One region of the Glutamicibacter sp. MOO4 genome, then DNA from elsewhere that is predicted to be linked to it. Evidence: predicted binding sites of a transcription regulator. Region 1 holds the regulator's gene; the other holds the start of a gene.
What was found. Region 1 encodes LexA, which represses DNA repair genes until DNA is damaged. Its sites were predicted from a motif close to TCGAACANNTGTTCGA; they were not measured.

Region 1 (10,494 bases):
CAGGACCTAGTTTCAACTAGGTCCTGCAGTTTTTCTGTTCAGCTTAGGCCGGACGTGAAACCTTCAGTACACGGAACGCTTTGGACGTCGCTTCGCGAGTCACCGACCATTGTGCTGGCAATTGCTCAACAAGCCACTTTTGCAAGGAATCACTGCCCAGGTTCTTTTGGACTACCAGCCAGGCATCTCCGCCCGGTGCCAAGCGCGGAAGCCACAGCAGCAACAGCTCGTGTAGTGCTTCCTTGCCGATGCGAATTGGGGGATTGGACCAGATCGTATCGAACTGAAGCTGAGGGTCAACGGAATCGGGGGTACCGACAATGACATTTTTCAGCCCCAAACTCTGCGCATTCAGTCGCGTCAGTTCGATGGAACGTTCATTAACATCTAAGCCATAAACTTCGGATTCGGGAGACTGCTCCGCCGCAGTCAAGGTAATCGGTCCCCAACCGCAGCCAATGTCCAATACGCGTCCGCGCGGGGTCGGGACGTATTGCAAGAGAACAGCAGTGCCCTTGTCTAGCCCGGTGGGTGAGAAGATCCCAGAAGCCGTCTGAACCTTGCGAGTCGAGCCATTAAGCTCAACCTCAATGGTGCGACGTTCGTCTGCCGAAGCCGGGCTGGCGGTGAAGTAATGATCCGAGGTCATGACCAAAGTTTATCGTTGTGCGTCGTCGGGCCAAAGACCAGCGCATTCAACGTGATCAAAGCGATATAGGCAAGCAGAATTTTCACTGATAGAGTTTTCCGTATGACTTTCGTATTCGTCTAAGACGTAACCGCTGTGGTTACCTCGTGATTTCCCTGAAGCAGGCGTGCCGATTTGGCGTGCCCGAACAGCGAATCAGTAGACGGCGAAGTCTTTTTTGTTTTCCGTAAGTTGTGCATCACACTCCTTGCCAATCGACTTTGCGCCTCGGTAACCCAGCATTCACCTGACTAACTGCAGATTTGATTGCCTTTGCAAAGGATTACGAATGAGTGATGAAACGACTGACTCCCAACGCGCCACGTCGCGAAGTGGGGGTCCTCGGCACTATTCTGGAAAGCGAAGTACTTCTAAGGAGACCATGACTAACTCCGAGTCACACGAGCACGATTCGGCATCAATGGATGATGCCCAGATCCAGGCCGCTATCGACCGGATCCTCGAAGCTGATGAAGCCCAGAGTCCACAAATCCAGCACTTCGGCGAGGAAGATTCTTCAATCTTCTCCGGCCAAGCTACAGCGCTGAACCGTTTCTCTTCTGGCCTGTCCCAGTTCGACGGAGACCAAGACGATCTAGCTGAGCGACGCGCTCTGCGTCGTGTTGCCGGCCTGTCTACCGAGCTGGAAGACGTTACCGAGGTTGAGTATCGCCAGCTGCGCCTAGAACGCGTAGTCCTTGCCGGCATTTGGAACGAAGGCACAGTTACTGATGCCGAAAACTCCCTGCGTGAACTAGCTGCACTGGCTGAGACCGCTGGCTCTGAGGTTCTTGACGGCGTCGTTCAGCGACGCAGCAAGCCAGACCCTTCGACCTTCCTTGGATCAGGCAAGGCTGAAGAACTGCGCGGAATCGTTGCCTCAACCGGCGCCGATACCGTTGTTGTTGACGCCGAACTGGCACCTTCCCAGCGCCGTGCGCTGGAGGATATCGTCAAGGTCAAGGTTATTGACCGCACCAGCTTGATTCTCGATATCTTTGCACAGCATGCGGCATCCCGTGAGGGTAAAGCTCAGGTCGAGCTTGCTCAGCTTGAATATCTTCTGCCACGCCTTCGCGGTTGGGGTGAGTCGATGTCTCGTCAGGCTGGTGGCCGTGTTGGTGCTGCCGGTGGCGGTATCGGTTCGCGTGGACCTGGTGAAACCAAGATTGAAATGGATCGCCGCCGTATTCGCGACCGCATGGCCAAGCTTCGCCGTGAAATCAAGGCGATGAAGCCGGCTCGTGAGGCCAAGCGCGCCAACCGAAAACGCAACGAAGTTCCGGCTGTAGCTATCGCTGGATACACCAACGCCGGGAAGTCCTCGTTGCTTAATCGCCTGACTAACGCTGGGGTTTTGGTGGAGAACGCACTGTTCGCCACCTTGGATCCAACCGTGCGTCAGTCCTCCACGGAAGACGGTCTGACCTACACCCTGGCCGACACGGTCGGTTTTGTGTCGAACCTTCCAACACAGCTGGTGGAAGCCTTCCGCTCAACCTTGGAAGAAATCGCGGATTCGGATCTGATCTTGCACGTGGTTGACGCTGCGCATCCGGATCCCGAAGGACAGATTCAAGCGGTACGCACGGTGCTCGGCGAAGTTGACGCACTGAACATCCCTGAAGTTATTGTGCTGAACAAAGCCGATGTTGCTGACCCATTTGTCATTGAACGTATCCGTAACCGTGAATCGAACACGTCGGTGGTTTCGGCGCACACGGGTGAAGGAATTGAAGAGCTGCTTGAAAAGATCAGCGCCTTGATTCCACGACCCGGAATTCAGCTTGAAGTTCTTATTCCTTACAACCGTGGGGATTTGATCGCGAAGCTACACCAGAGTGAATCTGAAATTCTGGAAAGTGAATATTTAGATGATGGCACTCGGATGATCGTCAAGGTACGTGATTCCTTGGCTGCAGAGTTGGAGAACTTCAACATTCATGGATAAGCAAGAGCAGGCCCTGGAACTTCTCGAGGCCGCGGTCACTTCCATGGGTGGTGCCATGCGCACGGGCCAACAGGAAATGGTCAAGCATGTGGTGACCGCCTTGGAAGATGAAGAACACTTGCTGGTGCAGGCCGGCACCGGAACGGGTAAGTCCATGGGCTACCTGATTCCGGCGCTGGCTCACGCGCAAACTAGCGCTAAGCCAGTGATTGTCTCCACCGCTACGCTGGCACTGCAGGCGCAGATTGTCGGTCGTGACGTGCCACGGTTACTCGAATCTCTCAAGGGCAAGCTCTCGCGTCCCATGGATGTCGCCCTGCTCAAGGGGCGCTCAAATTATCTGTGCCAATATAAACTCGGCGGCGGATACCCAGATGATGAAGGCACGCTGTTCACTATGGATGAGCCGGCCGTCCCTGCGGGCACGACCTACTCACCGCTAGCCAGCGAAGTCTTAAAGCTTCGTGAATGGGCTGATCGTACCGATACCGGTGACCGTGACGAACTGGTTCCTGGCGTCAGCGACAAGGCATGGAAACAGGTTTCAGTTTCAGCAATGGAATGCCTGGGATCTCAAAAGTGCCCCATGGCAGACGAATGCTTCTCCGAGATGGCTCGCGCGCGGGCATCTGAAGCAGACGTCGTGATTACCAACCACGCCTTGCTAGCCGTCTCAGCTTTCGAAGGCCTGTCGGTACTTCCAGACTTTGAAGTAGCAATCATTGACGAGGCCCACGAGCTTCAAGACCGAGTGACAAGCTCGGTCTCTGGAGCATTGTCGGCGCGTACCGTAATGACAGCCGCAGGCGGTGCTAAACGCCATTGCGGAGTCAACGTAGATGAGATGGTCAAGGCTTCCAACCGGCTTGAAAAGTCTTTGACCGGAATTCCTACCGGCCTGCTAGAACAGGGTCTGCGTGAGGATATGGGCATTGCCCTCAACGACATTGTGGAGCAGGCCCGGCTCATTCTTGCATTGTCCAAACCGGAAGCCAATGCACCAGCAGATGGCGGACGGCAGACCGCTCGATCCCAGATGCAGGCAGTGATGGATGATGCCATCCGTATGCTTGAATCCGAAGAACGCCGAGAAGTCCTCTACACAACTCGACCACGCGAATTTGTGGAAGGCCGCGGATATGTTGAAGCTGACGATTCGCAACCGGCAACACTCAACGTGGCACCATTGTCGGTGGCGGGAAAGCTCCGAGAGGGGCTATTCGACGGCCGCACTGTAGTGCTGACCAGCGCAACACTGGCTATCGGTTCGCAGTTTGATGCGGTAGCGGGTTCCTTGGGATTGATGGGTGCAGGAGCTCCGACCTGGACCGGCGTTGACGTAGGTAGTCCATTTGACTACCCAAAGCAGGGCATTCTCTACGTTGCCAAGCACCTACCCAAGCCGGGCCGGCAGCTAGCCGCGGAGACCTTGGACGAAATCGAGGACCTGATCAAGGCCTCGGGCGGTGGCGCACTGGCGCTATTCACTTCCAAACGCTCAGCAGAGGAAGCTGCCAGCATCCTTCGGGAACGATTGGACGTGGAGATTCTGTGCCAGGGCGAAGCAAGCATGAAATCCTTGGTTGAACAGTTTGCAGCTGAACGCGACACCTGTCTCTTTGGCACGATGACCCTGTGGCAAGGTGTCGACGTACCCGGAGATTCCTGCCGACTCGTGATCATCGACAAGATTCCCTTCCCGCGTCCGGATGACCCGATTTCTAAAGCCCGCACCGAGGATGTTGCTAAACACGGCGGCAATGGCTTTATGCAGGTCTCAGCGACTCATGCTGCCATCCGGTTGGCGCAGGGTGCAGGACGACTCATTCGCTCTATCAATGACCGCGGAGTTGTGGCGGTTTTGGATTCACGCATGGCCACTGCACGCTATGGCAGCTTCTTGAAGGCCACGCTGCCACCGATGTGGCCCACCGTGGATAAGAAGGTTATTACCGGTGTCCTAGAGCGGCTCAAACCCGAAGAAGAGAAGTAGGCGTAAGCACCTACGGTGCGCCATCTAGATTCATTTACGCCAGATGCTAATGTCTGTGCCAAGTAGAGGAATCTTTATCTCCGGAAGGCACTATGGAGTCTTGGAAGACACTTGCCCGCACCGCCGCGCAAGACACCCACTCACGTTTTGGGCAACGTCTTCTTGGACTGCCCGGAACGTGGATTGGGCTGCCGTACAGCAAGGCGCACCAGCTTCGTGACGGCAGCATGCTCAGTGACCTCAACGGGATTTCGCATCCGCTACGCGAGTGGAATTACTGGTGGCAGGCTCATTACCTAGATGCCATCATCGACGACGGCTATGCCTACCTGGCTGACAATGACTTAGATGCAGCGCACCGGGAACTTCAGCGAGCCGTCGAGCTATTGCGGGGGATCCGGCTGCGGAACTTCGGTGTCTTCCCAAACTACTTTTTTGATGACATGGCTTGGCTAGCTTTGGCGAGCCAAAGATTACTTTCATTCTCACGTCGCCTTGATGGTCACAGCTCAGCTAATGCCAAACAGGCTGTCACCACTTTGAGAAAACAGCTCAACGGAGCCATTGACGATGTCCTAGATGGTGGAATGTATTGGTCCCGGAAGAAGGACTTCAAAAACGCGCCGGCTAACGCACCAGCCGCTCTATTTTTTGCCCGGAATGGTGAACGCGACCAATCACGGAAGCTACTTAGCTGGCTACGGGCAAGACTGTTTAGCATTGACAGCGGGCTGTACTTGGACGGGCTGCGGTTGGTGCCGGACGGGCACAGGATCGAGGACGCGCTCTATACCTATAACCAAGGGCCGGTTCTAGGCGCTTTGCTGGAGTTGGGATCAGATGCTGATTTAGAGCACTCAACAATGCTGATCCACGCCAGTGCACAATACTTGACCGACAGCACCGGTGCGCTTTCGCTGAACGGCGGTGGCGACGGCAACTTGTTTGCTGGAATCTTGGTCAGGTATCTGGCCCTGGCCGCTAATGATGTGCGCCTTGATGGCAGGACGCGGTCGACAGCACGCACGATGGTCGTGGCGACCGCCAACAGTTTGGTAGATCAGGAACCACGCAGGCTCTCGGCTGCAGTCCAGCGCTGGATGATATTCAGTGCAGCTGCTGCTTGTGAGTCCGACAGTCGAAATTGATTTAGCTAGACGATGTGGGGCAGATGCCAATGGCATCTGCCCCACATTGATCAGATCTCTATTTAGAGCGAACGCATTACCGAAACAACACGGCCCATGATCGTGGCCGCATCACCAAGAATAGGCTCGTAGCGGGAGTTCTGCGGCAACAGCCAAGTGTGACCGTCGCGCTGACGGAAAGTCTTTACAGTCGCTTCTTCGTCCAGTAAAGCGGCAACAATGTCGCCATTATCTGCAGTCTGCTGACGACGAACAACTACCCAGTCACCGTCGCAAATCGCAGCGTCGACCATTGAGTCGCCTGAAACCTTGAGCATGAACAGTTCTCCATGACCCACTAGCTGGCGTGGCAACGAGAAAACATCTTCCACGGACTGATCGGCAAGGATCGGACCACCTGCGGCAATTCGACCAACTAAAGGAACCATGGTGGTGTCGGCTGAAGTACTGAGCTCGATCACCATGGCATCGTCGGCAGCGGCAGTAGCGGGTACTTCCGTTGTCTGTGACTCGTCCTTATCGTCAGCCAACTGCAGCGGAAGAAGGATTTCCATTGCGCGGGGACGTCGAGGGTCGCGCCGAATGTATCCGAGCTTTTCGAGTTGGCTCAACTGATGAGTGACGCTAGACAAGCTCTTGAGGCCAACGGAGTCACCAATCTCACGCATCGATGGTGGATAGCCGTTCTTTCCGATAGACCGTTGGATCGTTTCCAGGATCTTCTTTTGGCGAATCGTCAGCGAACGGGCATTCGATCGCGGAGTGCGTTGTGAAGCTGACATGAGAGTTTGCCTTCCCTAGCAAGCAGTCGAAAGTTCGTGAGTCCAAACTGTCGGAGCTAGATGGTGTGATGTTTTCATTGCTCGTCTACTTCGAAATCTTAGTAGATAAGTTCCGTTCTTTCAAAGATTTGTTCGAAAACTTCTGGACAAGTTCGACAAAGCTCTGTTAGAACAGATGTACTAGATTCGAACAAGTCTTCGAATCTAAATCATCGAACACAACTTCGCATCACAACTATTTCTGAGGAGACATAGTCATGGCAACTGTCGCACTTGACTCAAACGAAACCCGTTCACCAATGAAGATCCGCATCAACCGCCGGGGCTGGGCCGTCCTTATCGGGATTCCAGTGTTCGCCTTAACTGTCGCCGCGGCCTTCTTCTTCTCGATGTTCGCGTCGGATGCTCACGCATCATCGGAAGTACCTGAGGGAGTTGAAACGGTAGACGTAACCGTCATCCCTGGCGATACGCTCTGGAGTCTGGCCAGCGAATACGCTGAAGGTTACGACGTCACCTCAGCCGTTAGTCACATCTCGGAAATGAACTCGCTTGATGGCACTCAGATTCATGTCGGCGACTCGCTGTCGATTCCAGTGCTTGCTGGCTAAAGGTAAAACGTGGTCAAGCGATTGTTACCTTGGTTCGTAGCGGATTCACTGCCCAAGCCCGTCCACACGTAGACTTGTTGCGTGAATGACCGCAGTGAACTTTTGAGTCAGCTGCCCTTGCGTGAGAATCTCCGCGGGCTATCCCCATATGGCGCACCACAAATCGACGTGCCCATCCAGCTGAATGTCAACGAGAACACCCATCCATTGCCAACTACGGTCGTGGAAGCCATCGCACAAGAAGTCGCCAAAGCTGCGACAACTCTTAATCGATACCCTGATCGCGAATTCACCGAACTTCGTGAATTGCTGGCCGACTATCTTGGCCACGGACTAACTGCAGAGAACATGTGGGCCGCCAACGGTTCCAACGAGATTCTGCAACAAATTTTGCAAGCATTCGGTGGTCCGAACCGAAGCCTAATGAGCTTTGGCCCAACCTATTCCATGTACCCGTTGCTGGCCAGCGGTACTGACACCGCGTACATCGCAGGAGAACGGGCAGAAGACTTCACGCTCTCTGCGCAGTCCGCCGCCGAACAGGTTCGCAAAAACAAACCGAACATCGTTTTCCTTTGTTCCCCCAATAACCCAACCGGCACCGCTCTCGGGCTTGATGTCATCACCGAAGTGTACGACGCAATGAGCGAACACAATGGTGTAGTCATCGTCGATGAAGCGTACGCCGAGTTCTCCCTGGCAAGTACTAAATCAGCACTCACCTTGCTTGAAGGCCGACAGCGTCTGATCGTTTCGCGGACCATGTCCAAGGCCTTCGGTCTGGCTGGAGCCCGCGTGGGTTACCTAGCGGCAGCGCCAGAAGTAACCGATGCGATTCGTTTGGTTCGATTGCCTTATCACCTCTCGGCAGTCACCCAAGCAACGGCCATCGCGGCCCTGAAAAACATTGAATTGTTGCTTGCTCAGGTTGAGGACATCAAAACCCAGCGTGACCGAATTGTTGATCGTCTCAAGGAATTGGGTCTCAAACCCTCAGTCTCAGACTCCAACTTTGTCTTTTTTGGCGGGCTCGCTGATCCCCACTCCATCTGGGAGGGGTTGCTGGAAGCTGGCATCATTGTCCGCGACAATGGGATCCCGGGTACGCTGCGCGTAACTGCCGGAACCGAATCAGAAACTACAGCATTCTTGGATCGTCTCGCCGAACTGCTCGGCGCGGACAACTAATCAGGATCAAGCGAAGGAAGACATGTCTGCCGAATTGATTGGCGCACGTCGCGCCCGCATGGAACGCGTCACCAGCGAATCGTCGATTTTTGTTGAGCTAGATCTCGACGGAACTGGCGTTTCTGAGATCAGCACCTCTGTGCCGTTTTACGACCACATGCTTACGGCGTTGTCTAAGCATTCGCTGATCGATCTCACCGTGCGAGCCACGGGTGACACTCACATCGATGTGCACCACACCGTTGAAGACACCGCGATCACCATCGGTGAGGTTCTGCGTGTAGCCCTTGGTAATAAGGCGGGAATTCGTCGGTTCGGCACCTCGTACGCGCCACTAGATGAGGCGTTGTCTCGTTCAGTGGTCGACGTTTCCGGTCGTCCGTACCTGGTGCACTCCGGTGAACCAGCTGGTCAGGAATACCACCTTATTGGTGGTCACTTCACCGGATCGATGACTCGCCACGTATTTGAAGCCATCACATTCCACGCTCAGATTTGTGCACACATCGAGGTCCTCTCTGGCCGCGACCCGCACCACATCGTTGAAGCTCAGTTCAAGTCATTTGCTCGTGCACTGCGCGAAGCAGTCGAACTTGATGAGCGCATGGGCGACAAGATTCCATCCACGAAGGGTGCCCTTTAAGTGGCAAAGAAAAATGTAGTAGTTCTCGACTACGGTTCGGGCAACGTCCGATCTGCCGTTCGTGCGCTGGAAGCTGCTGGCGCGTCGGTTGAACTCACGGCGGATCCAAAGAAAATTGTTGCTGCTGACGGTCTAGTCGTTCCAGGCGTAGGTGCCTACGCATCGGTCATGGAACAACTCACCGCTACCGGATCGCTTCGCTGGATTGGTCGCCGCATTGCCGGAGGACAGCCAGTCTTGGGTATCTGCGTTGGCCACCAAGTGTTCTTTGAACAAGGCGTGGAGCACGGGGTGAAAACCGAGGGCATCGGCGAGTGGCCGGGAACTGTGGAGCGTCTGAAGTCCGATGTTATCCCGCACATGGGATGGAACACCGTACAGCCTCCAGAGGGAAGCAAGCTTTTTGCTGGCGTTGAAAACGAACGATTCTACTTTGTTCACTCATACGCAGTGCAGAAGTGGGAATTTGACGTTACTCAGCCTGCCATGACACCACCGCAGGTCACGTGGAGTACGCACGGAACTCCGTTCGTCGCTGCAGTCGAAAACGGTCCGCTGTCGGCCGTTCAGTTCCATCCCGAAAAGTCTGGCGACGCTGGAGCCCGACTGTTGCGCAACTGGTTGGACACCCTCTAAACATGTGGACTATCGTGCTTGGGTTCGTCGGTGCTTTCCTCGCAGGTGGCGCCATCTCCCTCAAAAGCCAAAAGGCCCATATCTCTTGGGTTATCGCACTCTGGGTACTCGCAGGCATGAGCATCATCGCCGCGTGGATACTGACCCTTTAGAACATTCGCTACTTCACTAAGGACATTATGAGCGAGCAACCAATCCTCGAACTTTTGCCTGCCGTAGACATCGCCGGAGGACAGGCCGTGCGCCTAGTTCAGGGCGAAGCGGGCTCCGAGACTGGCTATGGCGACCCGTTAGAAGCCGCACTTTCATGGCAGAACGCTGGAGCTGAGTGGCTCCACCTCGTTGATTTGGACGCGGCATTTGATCGTGGCAGCAACGTCGAGATTGTCCAGCGCATCGCACAGGAACTGAACATCAAGGTTGAGCTCTCCGGCGGTATCCGCGACGATGCGTCCTTGGACCGTGCGTTGGAGTTCGGTGCCACTCGCGTGAACCTTGGCACCGCGGCACTTGAAAACCCTGAATGGACCAAAAAGGCGATTGCTCGCCATGGCGATAAAATTGCTGTGGGCATGGACGTGCGAGGCACTACGCTTTCAGGCCACGGATGGACCAAAGACGGTGGCGATCTATGGGAAGTTCTGGCACGTTTGGAAGACGCAGGATGCGCCCGCTACGTCGTAACTGACGTAACCAAGGACGGCACCTTGCGCGGACCAAATGTTGAATTGCTTCGCGAGATTGCTACTAAGACCAATAAGCCTGTTGTAGCTTCCGGCGGAATCTCTTCGCTAGAGGATCTGCGGGTATTGCGCGAACTTGTTCCTGAGGGTATCGAAGGCGCAATTATGGGC
Region 2 (10,494 bases), 750 kb from region 1:
TGCCAACCAGTTCACGCTGTCCTGGGGACTCAATCTGAAAGCAGCCCAGGGTGTGAGTGGAGCGGATCAGATCAAAGGTGGGTTCATCATCGAGTGGCACCTTGGCTAGGTCAATCGCTCCACTGGCATCGATGTAACTGTCGTTAGTGTGTCCGCCTGCACGAGACGCTTGCTCCTTGCTTGGGTGCATGCGAGCGATCTCTTCAAGCGTGTAGGCGATGGCTGATTGCATGCGCACCCCGAGCACGTCGAGCTTGATCAACCCCATCAGGTCCATATCGTGCTTGTCGAACTGGCTCATCTGCAATCCGATGCCTGAGGGCTGCACCGGGGTACGGTCCAGCAAGCTCGCATCAGAGAGGATCACCCCGCAGGGGTGCATGGAGATATGTCTTGGCAGTCGGTCCAATCGTTCGGTGGCGTCAATGAGAATATCGAGCTGAGTGTCATCGGTAATGCGCTGTGCTAACGCTGCTAACTCTGGCTTCTCCACCAGCGCTTCACGGAAAGAGGAGGCAGAGAAGCGCCAGAGCTGTTTGGCGATCTCGTCCACTTGCTCCTGCTCTACACCCAAGGCAGCACCTGCGTCGCGGACAGCGCCACGGGCGCGGTAAGCATTCTGCATGCTCATCAGGCTGACGCGTTCCTCACCGAAGCTGGAGAAAATCTTGTGATAGATCTCGTGGCGTCGCGCGGATTCAACGTCAATATCAATATCGGGCAGGGTGGTGCGGGTATCGGAGAGGAAACGTTCGAACACTAGGTCGTGGGCCAACGGGTTTACTTGGCTAATACCTAAAAGGTAGTTCACTAACGAGGATGCGCCTGAGCCTCGGGCGGCTACGCGTACGCCCATCTCGGTGATCAGGTTTACGGTCTCCGCCACAGTGAGGAAGTAGCCGGCGAAGTCCAACCGTTCGATCACGCCCAGCTCTAGGGCTAGGCGTTCTTCTACTACGTTTGGTGCTTCGTTTCTTAATAGGGTGGGCACGGCCCCGTATACACGATCGGTGAGTTCTTGCATGGCCGGTCGATACAGGCCGATCACCCTGGCTTCCGGAATGACCGGCGACTTCCACCCCAGATCCGTTACGGGATCTATTGCCGCCCAGTGTGCCACCGCTTCGGTTTCCCGCAGCATCTGGTGCGCCCAGCTCCTTTCGGTAGCTTGGCCGATTTCGGTAGCCAGTTGAAACATCTCGTGCGGTGTTTTCAGCCACCCTTGCCCGTTGGGTTGGCAGAAATCCAGATTTTTCAGGCTATGTAGAGCCCGCGCCGAGTCCAAAATGTCTGCGGTGACTGCCCCGTCGGGGTCTACGTAGCGCACGGCGTTGGACAGTACCGCTTTGATCTGGCGTTCGTAGGCGTAGCGCAGTAGGCGTGATGCTTCACCTAAGCTGTGGCGCGAGCCAGGAGTGGAGAGGTGCGTGGTGATTTCTACCCGCAGCATTTTTCCAACTCGTTTTTTCCACTCGGCCAACAGTCCGCGGGCTTTAGCGTAATTCCCCTTCAGGATTGCTCGAGCTACGTCTGATTCACCACCCAGCAGGAGCATCAGGTTTCCGCTTTTACTTAGCTGGCCCAACTGATTAGCGCTGAGCCCAGGCACGCCGTGAGCTGTATTGTGCGCGAGGCTGATAGCCCGGCAGAGTGCTGCATATCCAAGACCATTGTTGTGCCCCTGCGCCAGTAAAACGATCCTGCCTAGAGTTTCCCCATTGTCATCGAGTACAGCTAGATTCACTCCGAGAATGGGAGCTATACCTTCTGCCATGCAGGCGGCTACATGTTTGACCGTCCCGTAAAGCCCATCCCTATCAGTAAGCGCCAGCATAGGTGCTCCCTGCGCCTTGGCTGCTTGAGCCAGAGTGCGTGGATGCGACACCCCGTAATGGGCGCTATAGGAAGAACTGACGTTCAGATGGGTAAAGCTCATAACGGTCCTTCGAAAATATGTTCCCCTGCCCGTAAGCTCAGGCGCTTTGGGCCAGCTCTTGATGCACGCGCACCAGCCGCCACCTCTCGGTTTGCGCATCAAAGCTCACATCAAAGGTGTGCTCTTGTTTGGATCCGCTCACCGCAACCAACTGCAGGCGCCACATCTCATAGTCAGCGAGCCCTGCCCCGATCCCCCGAGGAATCCGCAGGTTTTCGTCCCACCACTTGCGACGTTCAAACCAACGCTGAGGTTCAGCAACCAGTCGGTAGTCCCGCCCCTGCCACTTCACGCGCAGTGGCATTCCGTTTGCTGCACGGGCAACCTCAATTGACTCGGTGAACATCCCCACGCGTGCACTCCTTACTTAGTAGAACCAGTCTATTCGAATACTTGTTCGAACGATAGTTACACTAGTCATCGGCTCCGACAGTTTGGCGCCGAGGGGAACTGGGGCACCTTGCGCAGCAAAATAAATCTCTGCGCAGCTTCACTAGTAGCCAGCCGCAGAGCAACAAAAGATGTGAAAGTCACTGACGACTTGGCTCTGGGCGAAACCGGGTGCGTCATTGTGCCGCGAATGCTCGATTAGTACCGAACACACCGATAGCATCGAAACAGCAACACTCAATCGTTTCAGGAGTTAAATCCCATGCCTCATAAGGTCAAAGCCGTCATTTCCCGTGTTAAGGACGCACCAGTTGAGGTCGTCGATATCATCGTTCCGGACCCAGGTCCCGGAGAAGTAGTTGTCGACGTGCTCACTACCGGCGTCTGCCACACCGACTTGCACTACAAGCTCGGTGGCATCGGCGATGAATATCCTTACCTGTTGGGCCACGAGTCCACCGCAGTAGTCAGCCAGATTGGCGAGAACGTCACCAACGTCAAAGTTGGCGACCGCGTTATCCTGAACTGGCGTGCAGTCTGTGGCCAGTGCCGCGCCTGCGCCAAGGGTCAGCCAAAGTACTGCTTTAATACCTTCAATGCCACCCAGAAGATGACCCTTGAGGACGGCACCGAACTATCCCCAGCACTGGGCATTGGTTCCTTCGCCGAAAAGACCCTGGTTCACTCCGGTCAGTGCACCATTGTTGACGAAGATGCTGATCCAGCAGCTGTAGGCCTGCTCGGCTGTGGTGTCATGGCTGGCATCGGTGCAGCTATCAACACCGGCGAAGTAAAGCGTGGCGAGTCGGTAGCCGTGATCGGCTGTGGCGGTGTTGGCGCAGCTGCCATTGCCGGCGCGCAGCTAGCCGGTGCGACCACCATCATCGCCGTGGACGTCAACGCAGACAAGCTGGAAGGCGCAAAGAAGTTCGGCGCCACCCACACCGTTAACTCTTCCAAGGTTGACGCTGTTGAGGCTATCCAGGAACTGACCGGTGGCTTCGGCGCCGACGTTGTCATTGACGCAGTAGGCCGCCCAGAAACCTACAAGCAGGCCTTCTACGCTCGTGACCTTGCCGGCCGCGTTGTGCTCGTGGGTGTCCCAACCCCAGAGATGAAGCTGGAACTGCCATTGCTTGATGTCTTCGGCCGCGGCGGATCACTAAAGAGCTCGTGGTACGGCGATTGCTTGCCAAGCCATGATTTCCCGATGCTGGTTGAGCAGTACAAGCTCGGACGTCTTGACCTCGGTGCCTTTGTCACCGAGCGCATCTCTATTGACCAGATCGAGGAAGCCTTCAACAAGATGCACGAAGGTACCGTGCTGCGTTCGGTGGTGGAAATCTAATGACCGCTCGTATCGAAAACGTAGTTACCTCAGGTACCTTCTCTCTCGACGGTGGCACGTGGGACGTTGATAACAATGTCTGGATCATCGGTGATGACTCAGAGGTACTAGTCATTGATCCTGCCCACGATATTGAGAAGATTCGTGAAGTCATCGGCGAACGCGAAGTGATGGCAGTTGTGCTCACCCACGGACACGACGACCACATCCGAGTAGCCGGCGAATTTTCTGACGCCGTGGATGCTCCGCTCTTCCTCAACATGGAAGATCGCATGCTCTGGGATGCTGTCTACCCAGAGCGCGACGTAGACGCTGAAATCAACGATGGTGACACGTTCACCATCGCTGGTACAACCCTCACGGCGCTACATACCCCGGGCCACTCGCCGGGGTCCACCAGCTTCTATGCAGAAGATCTGGGTGTGCTCTTCAGTGGTGACACCCTGTTCAACGGTGGCCCGGGCGCGACCGGGCGCAGCTACTCGAGCTTCGAAACGATCATCGAATCGATTCGGACCAAGTTGCTGACCCTGCCTGAACAGACTGTAGTGAACACCGGCCATGGTGACGCCACCACCATCGGTGCGGAAGCCCCGAATCTGGACGAGTGGATCAAGCGCGGCCACTAAAAGGCTCATTAGACACTTTCGGCAGTCAACCATCAGTGGTTGGCTGCCGAAATGTTTAAAGGGTGCTTTTTGAAACATTCTTAGCCGCTGGCGTCGCTGGCTAGAACAGTGCGTTGCTGTGCGCTTCGATAAGTTGCGGAGAATCATTGCGCACATTACCAACCGCCTTATCAACCTCGTGCATGGTCCAAGTTGATGCGACGTCAAAAGCTTGAGCCCGCAATTCCTCGATTAACCCTTGACCGTCTGCTTCCGCAGGGTTCATCCACCGTGCCATCATTTGATGGTCCATCGGAATCGGCAATCGGTCATGCAGTCCAGCAAGCTCACCAAGCACCCCGGGCTCATCGGCGGAAGGCGACTCCATAGTCAGAATCGAGGTGGAGAGGATCCATGTGTCATCCTCGTCCTTCCACCACTCGTACAGTCCAGCAAAAAAGATCAACTTCTCATCTTCACGGTGCACAAAGAAGGGACGCTTTTTGCTCCCCTCTTTCTTCCACTCGTAATAGCCCTGGACGGGAACCGCAGCCCGACGTTTTTTCACCGCTGCTCTAAAGGTCGGCTTGCTGGCCGCAGTTTCGCTACGTGCGTTAAAAGCTCTAACGCCTACGGACAGTTCCTTCGCCCATCCAGGAACCAGTCCCCACCGAGCAACATGGATTTGCCTGTGCAACTGATCATCAATCAGACGCTCTAGCACTACCGGCACATCAGTGGTTGGGGCTACGTTCCACGACTGTCGCAGTTCAAGGTTTTCGTCAGCCTCAGCTTCGGCCTCAGCAACTAAATCACCGATTGCCTTGGCCATCACGTACCGTCCACACATTTTCTGCTCCTCGTACCGCCCGGGGGAAATCTGCTCCCAGTCTAACCATCAAGTTCAAGGAAATCAGAGAAAATTCTGGGCCACTTTGGGAACAAACACAATAGGGTCACGGTTATACCCTGTATGAGCAACGAATTGAACCTTGACCAGTACGTTCCTGACGCAGGTGGCGTCACCATGTTCACCACTAGCTGGTGCGGATACTGCCGTAACCTCAAGCGTCTGATGGATCAGAAGGGTGTGGCATACACCGAGGTAAACATCGAAGAAGTTGAAGGTACCGCTGAGATTGTGGAGTCCTTCAACAACGGCAATCAGACGGTTCCGACATTGATCTTCCCTGATGGCACTGCTGCCACCAACCCACGAATCGAAGAAGTTGTAGAGCGCATCGGCACCTAATTAGTTACACCAAGTATCAGCGCTGACCCCAATAAAAAATCGGTACTTGAATTTCAGGTACCGATTTTTTGTTGCCCAGAGTTGTTAGCTCATGCGCCGATCAAGCTGACATGCTCCCGGTATTCCTCAAGGAGCGCAGCGATGAAGGCTTCAGTAGTTGCGGGGGCGACAAGATCGCTGGCGGCACCCACCGTCGTCGGGTCCATCGGGATTTCCATTGCTTGATAGACAGCGTTCAGCACCTGACGCAGTGGCTCTGAATCCTCAATGACAAACACCGAGGAGAAAAGCCATGCTCCGGCGACCACGCGCTGGGCTGTCCCCACGAGTTTTACCGGATAGTTTCGTGGCGAAGCTGAGGTTGGTAGTCCATGAACGGAGTGCTCCCCCGGGCAGTATTCTCCCGGAATGGGGCCGATCCGAGCATCAACACCCAAACGGGCAAGAGCCTTGGCGTAAATATCGGCAAAAACTTCAAAGCGTTTTTGCTGTCCCAATACCGCTTCGTGTTGTGGCTCGAGGTGATCAACAATTAATGATCCACGGTGGTAGGCAGCAGCACGGCCGCCAGCCTTGCGCACCAGAGGCATGAAGCCTCGGTCTTCTGCGGCCTGACGAGCTGCTTCATATCCAGATAAACGAACATCGCGCTGACCAAAAGCCAACGTAGGATCCGGACGATACAACCGCAGGGTCGGCCCACGATCTCCAGATTGAATTTCGCGAAGTAACTGAACCCCGCGTTCCAAATCTGCAGCAGGATCACCGCTAGGATCTTCGATTTCTAGTGTTAGCGGAGCATCCGACTGAGGATTGAACAAACTCATAACAATGAGTCTAATTCAGGCATTGGCTACCAGTGGAGTTGATGTCACAACGCAGGAATGTAGTCAGCTGAGAAATCTGCGCCATAATTATAGGCGTGCCAAATTCTTCTACTCCTGTCATCCTGATCGGCGGACCCTCCGGTTCAGGAAAGTCCTATCTCGCGTCAAAGTACGGTAATCCGCATCTGCCGCTCGACGAGTACTACCGACAGCTCAGTGAAGATGGCAATCCTGTCCCGTTCCCGCGTACCGCGTACGGCGAAGTCGACTGGGATCATTCGGGCACCTGGAATAAGGAAGCCGCGCTACAAGCGATCGATGAGCTGTTGGAAAACGGCAGCACCATGGTTCCGAACTATTCGATCTCAACTTCCAGCTATGACGGGCACCGAGAAATCAGGTCAGCTGCCGGACCGATTGTCGCTGAAGGAATTTTTCTTTACGAACTGCTCGAGCCACTGAAGGCAAAGGGAATCAACGTACAGGCATACTACGTTGATGAGCCCGCGTTAGTCACTGGCATTCGTCGCTTTGTCCGCGACGTCGCCCAGCGGCGAAAGCCAGTGACCTTCCTGCTCAAACGGGGTTACGCATTGTTCCGTGTTCATGGCGCTGACCGCGAGAAGTATCGCGAGCGTCAGTTTGTTCTTATGCCCAAGCCGGAACTCAAAAAGCTACTTTCCCAACTTTCTGCATCCTGAACGCTTTCTAGCGCGAACGTACAGTCAGAATCTGTTCGGCTCGACCAAACGGACCGGTGAGATCGTGCAGTACCGTCGAGGTGAGCCCAATTCCGTCGGCGCCGAAGCTCTGTTGCACTTCTAACCCGAGCCACGAACCTTCAGGCTGTCGGTACATGTGAATCTGCAGATCCAAGTTTGGGTAGACCCAAGTCCCCTCGCTGGGCTCGACGCGTGGGGCGACACCGTTGGCGGTATCGATCAAACCTACGAGCCTAGCCATATCTGAAGCATCTGCACTATCAACAAGTGCGTACTTGGTGCGCAACCAAGCGATTCCCTTGCCAAGTCGCCAATCCTTGCCTGCCCGCATTTCGAGCGAACGAATGTACCCGCCTGGCCAACGCTGGCTAACTTGCTGTACTTCGCATTCATCTGGACCAGGAATTGTTGCATCTTCGATACCAGCGACCTGGTTCGAATCGCCTTTAATCACTCTCCATGCCCGTGCCACGATGCTGGTTCGGCCCTTGGCTGTCATCTCAGCTTCGATCAGCTCGATGGTTCGTCCCGGTCGAACCATTCGCGTGGTGATCTCAAATTCACCTGCATGGATCAATCCGTGGATTTCAAAACTCAGCCGGGCAATGCGCATGTCATCACGAGGCTGAAAGTTTTCCAGTTCGTAAGCCAAGATTCCTGACGCCGGAGCCATGTGCTGCTCGTGTTCATTCCAGGCTCCTTGCGCGTGCAATGACGAACGGTAGCGCCCCTGCCCCAAAGACTCGAAATAGTAGTCACCTTTAGCGAGAATCTTCTCGAGTTCCTCAGTGAGCTGATGCGTCATCGCTGTCCTCCTGGCGTTTGAAAATGTTGCACTGCCCTCAGGTTATCCAAGAGCGACTAAAACCAACAGACTAGTTGCCACTGTCATGCTGATGAGCTTTCTGTCCAGCGCTGTCCAAGATGCCCAAAATTTCTGCAACACCGTCTTTCGCCCAGATGGCATGCGGCGTCATCGTATCGAATTGCGCCGACTGACCCGCCTTCACGTGATACGTCCGCTCCCCCAGCTTTAACTGAATCTCACCAAGCAAAACGGTGAACCACTCTTTCCCCGGATGGATACGTAATTCGCTAGGCGCCGGCGCTTTAGAAGGATCAATACGCATCTTAGAAACGTTGACCCCATTAACGGCATCATCCGTCGAGAGCTTCCACAGAGTAATGCCGGGCAGTGAAATCGGTTCGGGCCGAATGATGATCTCAGCTTCCGACGTGGCAACAAGTTCATCGAGGCTTGTGCTTAGGGCTTTGGCGATCGGCACCAGCTGGTCCAGCGCAATCCGACGGCTTCCGGTTTCGATTCGGCTCAGTGTTGAAACGCTGAGCGAGGCCTTACTCGCCAATGACTCCAACGACCAGCCATGGTTTTGCCGTAAGGTGCGGATGCGCTGTCGGATGATCTGGTCTACTTCCAATTCTTGCGTCATGCGCAAAACGCTACACCCTCTAACGCAAACCGTCGATAAGGTAAAAATCTCAGCTTCACCATTCGAGAGGAACCATCATGGAACACTTTGAAGTCATCGTTATCGGAGGCGGCAGCGCCGGCCTGGCAGCTTCAATTGCGTTGGCACGGTCGATGCGCTCAGTACTGCTCATCGACGAAGGACAACCGCGCAACACCTCAGCACTACATGCCCACAACCTTCTCGGCCAAGAAGGCAGCAATCCTCTTGAACTCCTCAAACGTGGTCGGCAGGAAGCAGCGAGTTACGGAGTTCATCTCACCGAGGGAACCGTGAGTTCATTATCAGGCACCCTGACAGAGGGGTTTAGCGTCAAGGTTGATGCTCGGAACTTCACTGCGGAACGTATCATCCTGGCCACCGGGCTGAAGGATCAGCTTCCGCAGATCTCAGGGCTTGATCGTGCATGGGGAACCTCCGCTATCCACTGCGCCTACTGCCACGGCTGGGAAGTCCGCGACCAACAGATACTTGTCATTGGCTGCGGCCCAATGAGCGCACATCAAGCAATGATGTTTAAGCAGCTGAGTTCCAACATCAGGTTCGTCAACCACGAACCTGCCGAGCTCACCGAAGAAGGAAAGTCGATCCTCAAGGCCCTAGCCATTCCGATAGTGAACCAGAGTGTGCAAGCGCTGGAGTTTGATCAGTCAGGCACATTCGAAGCTATACGCCTAGATAACAATGAGAAACTGCACGCTCAGGCAGTGATCGTTGCTAGTGCAATGCGCGCCAACGCAGAACTCTACAAATCTCTAGGCGGCGAGTTGAGCGAACATCCGTTGGGAACATTTATCGCCGTCAACGAATCCGGGGCCACCGCGATCCCAGGTGTCTACGCTGTAGGCAACGCAAGCAATCTGGGCGCAATGGTCATGGCAGCGGCGGCGTCTGGAACTTTGGCCGGTGCCGCAATCAACGCTGAGCTACTCACCGCCGCACTGTAAAACTGTTCATACTCTTCTGCTGCCCTGCGATTCATTCCTCAGCAGCAGGAGAGAACAGTGCAACACCGCGGGACGCAACACGAACATTCATGGTAAAAATCGCCAGAATTCCGGGCTTTTTTCGCTACGACGCGCCAACGTAGTGTCAATCACTTCGCGGGTTGGCCGAATCAATGGTACGCTTTAGTTGTTACCTCGACGCCTGCAGGTGTGACTCACCCGCCGACAGACGTTAGCAGTAGGATTTGTAGCACGGCCAACAAATCGTCTGTGCATTACAAATCGGTTCACCGATCTTCGGATTGATTGAACTCCTACCGAAACGAATTCTTCATCTTCTCTTCTTCACTGCAGATAAAACATCTCGACGACTTTCAACGTCACATCTCTGTGGATTCCTTGTTCTACTCCGCTAGCGTGGGGTCATTACCCGTTAGCAGCCTGGATTCCGACGATGTTTAAGCTAGTGCAGCGACTCCCGTTTTGGCCGATACCGGCAAAATCAGTATTCGATAGTCCGTATCGACGGCAGGCGAATCGTTCTCGGCAGCTCTGCTCGAGGTAACCCAAAATTTTCCGGTTCGGAACTTCGAATCGGCAACCAGGCCACATCGTGGCCAATCAATAAATAAGGAAATAACACTATGGCCACTGGCACCGTGAAATGGTTCAACGCTGAAAAGGGCTTCGGCTTCATCGCTCCTTCTGATGGATCTGCTGACGTTTTCGCACACTACAGCGCTATCCAGAGCTTCGGTTTCCGTAGCCTCGAAGAGGGCCAGACCGTTGAGTACACCCTGGAAGCTGGTCCAAAGGGCCCACAGGCTACCAACATCCAGGCTCGCTAAGAGACTTCCTTCGAAGGTGCAGTTCCCCCGCAAAGGTTGGAACTGCACCTTCGATGTGTTTAACCCGGAAGTTCAACTCATTTTGTTCGTCGCGCTGCCAATGGTGAGTGCTCCTGAATAACACCA

Region 2: the regulator LexA is predicted to act here: its motif matches at 2,322-2,337, upstream of AC1Z3F_RS06070 (DUF6504 family protein).

What each region holds. Positions count from the first base shown of each region.
Region 1 is NZ_CM167800.1:555,666-566,159, forward strand. It holds gene AC1Z3F_RS02570 (class I SAM-dependent methyltransferase) at 44-649, opposite strand; gene hflX (GTPase HflX) at 1,071-2,639, shown strand; gene AC1Z3F_RS02580 (ATP-dependent DNA helicase) at 2,632-4,632, shown strand; gene AC1Z3F_RS02585 (glycoside hydrolase family 76 protein) at 4,725-5,780, shown strand; gene lexA (transcriptional repressor LexA) at 5,843-6,562, opposite strand; gene AC1Z3F_RS02595 (LysM peptidoglycan-binding domain-containing protein) at 6,820-7,173, shown strand; gene AC1Z3F_RS02600 (histidinol-phosphate transaminase) at 7,255-8,361, shown strand; gene hisB (imidazoleglycerol-phosphate dehydratase HisB) at 8,384-9,004, shown strand; gene hisH (imidazole glycerol phosphate synthase subunit HisH) at 9,005-9,640, shown strand; gene AC1Z3F_RS02615 (hypothetical protein) at 9,643-9,792, shown strand; gene priA (bifunctional 1-(5-phosphoribosyl)-5-((5-phosphoribosylamino)methylideneamino)imidazole-4-carboxamide isomerase/phosphoribosylanthranilate isomerase PriA) at 9,820-10,494, shown strand, end outside.
Region 2 is NZ_CM167800.1:1,310,492-1,320,985, forward strand. It holds gene AC1Z3F_RS06065 (DNA polymerase III subunit alpha) at 1-1,936, opposite strand, end outside; gene AC1Z3F_RS06070 (DUF6504 family protein) at 1,974-2,282, opposite strand; gene AC1Z3F_RS06075 (S-(hydroxymethyl)mycothiol dehydrogenase) at 2,589-3,674, shown strand; gene AC1Z3F_RS06080 (MBL fold metallo-hydrolase) at 3,674-4,303, shown strand; gene AC1Z3F_RS06085 (SOS response-associated peptidase) at 4,404-5,132, opposite strand; gene AC1Z3F_RS06090 (mycoredoxin) at 5,256-5,534, shown strand; gene AC1Z3F_RS06095 (lipoate--protein ligase family protein) at 5,624-6,361, opposite strand; gene AC1Z3F_RS06100 (uridine kinase family protein) at 6,457-7,062, shown strand; gene AC1Z3F_RS06105 (thioesterase family protein) at 7,070-7,888, opposite strand; gene AC1Z3F_RS06110 (helix-turn-helix domain-containing protein) at 7,959-8,534, opposite strand; gene AC1Z3F_RS06115 (NAD(P)/FAD-dependent oxidoreductase) at 8,612-9,520, shown strand; gene AC1Z3F_RS06120 (cold-shock protein) at 10,165-10,368, shown strand; gene AC1Z3F_RS06125 (FAD-dependent oxidoreductase) at 10,446-10,494, opposite strand, start outside.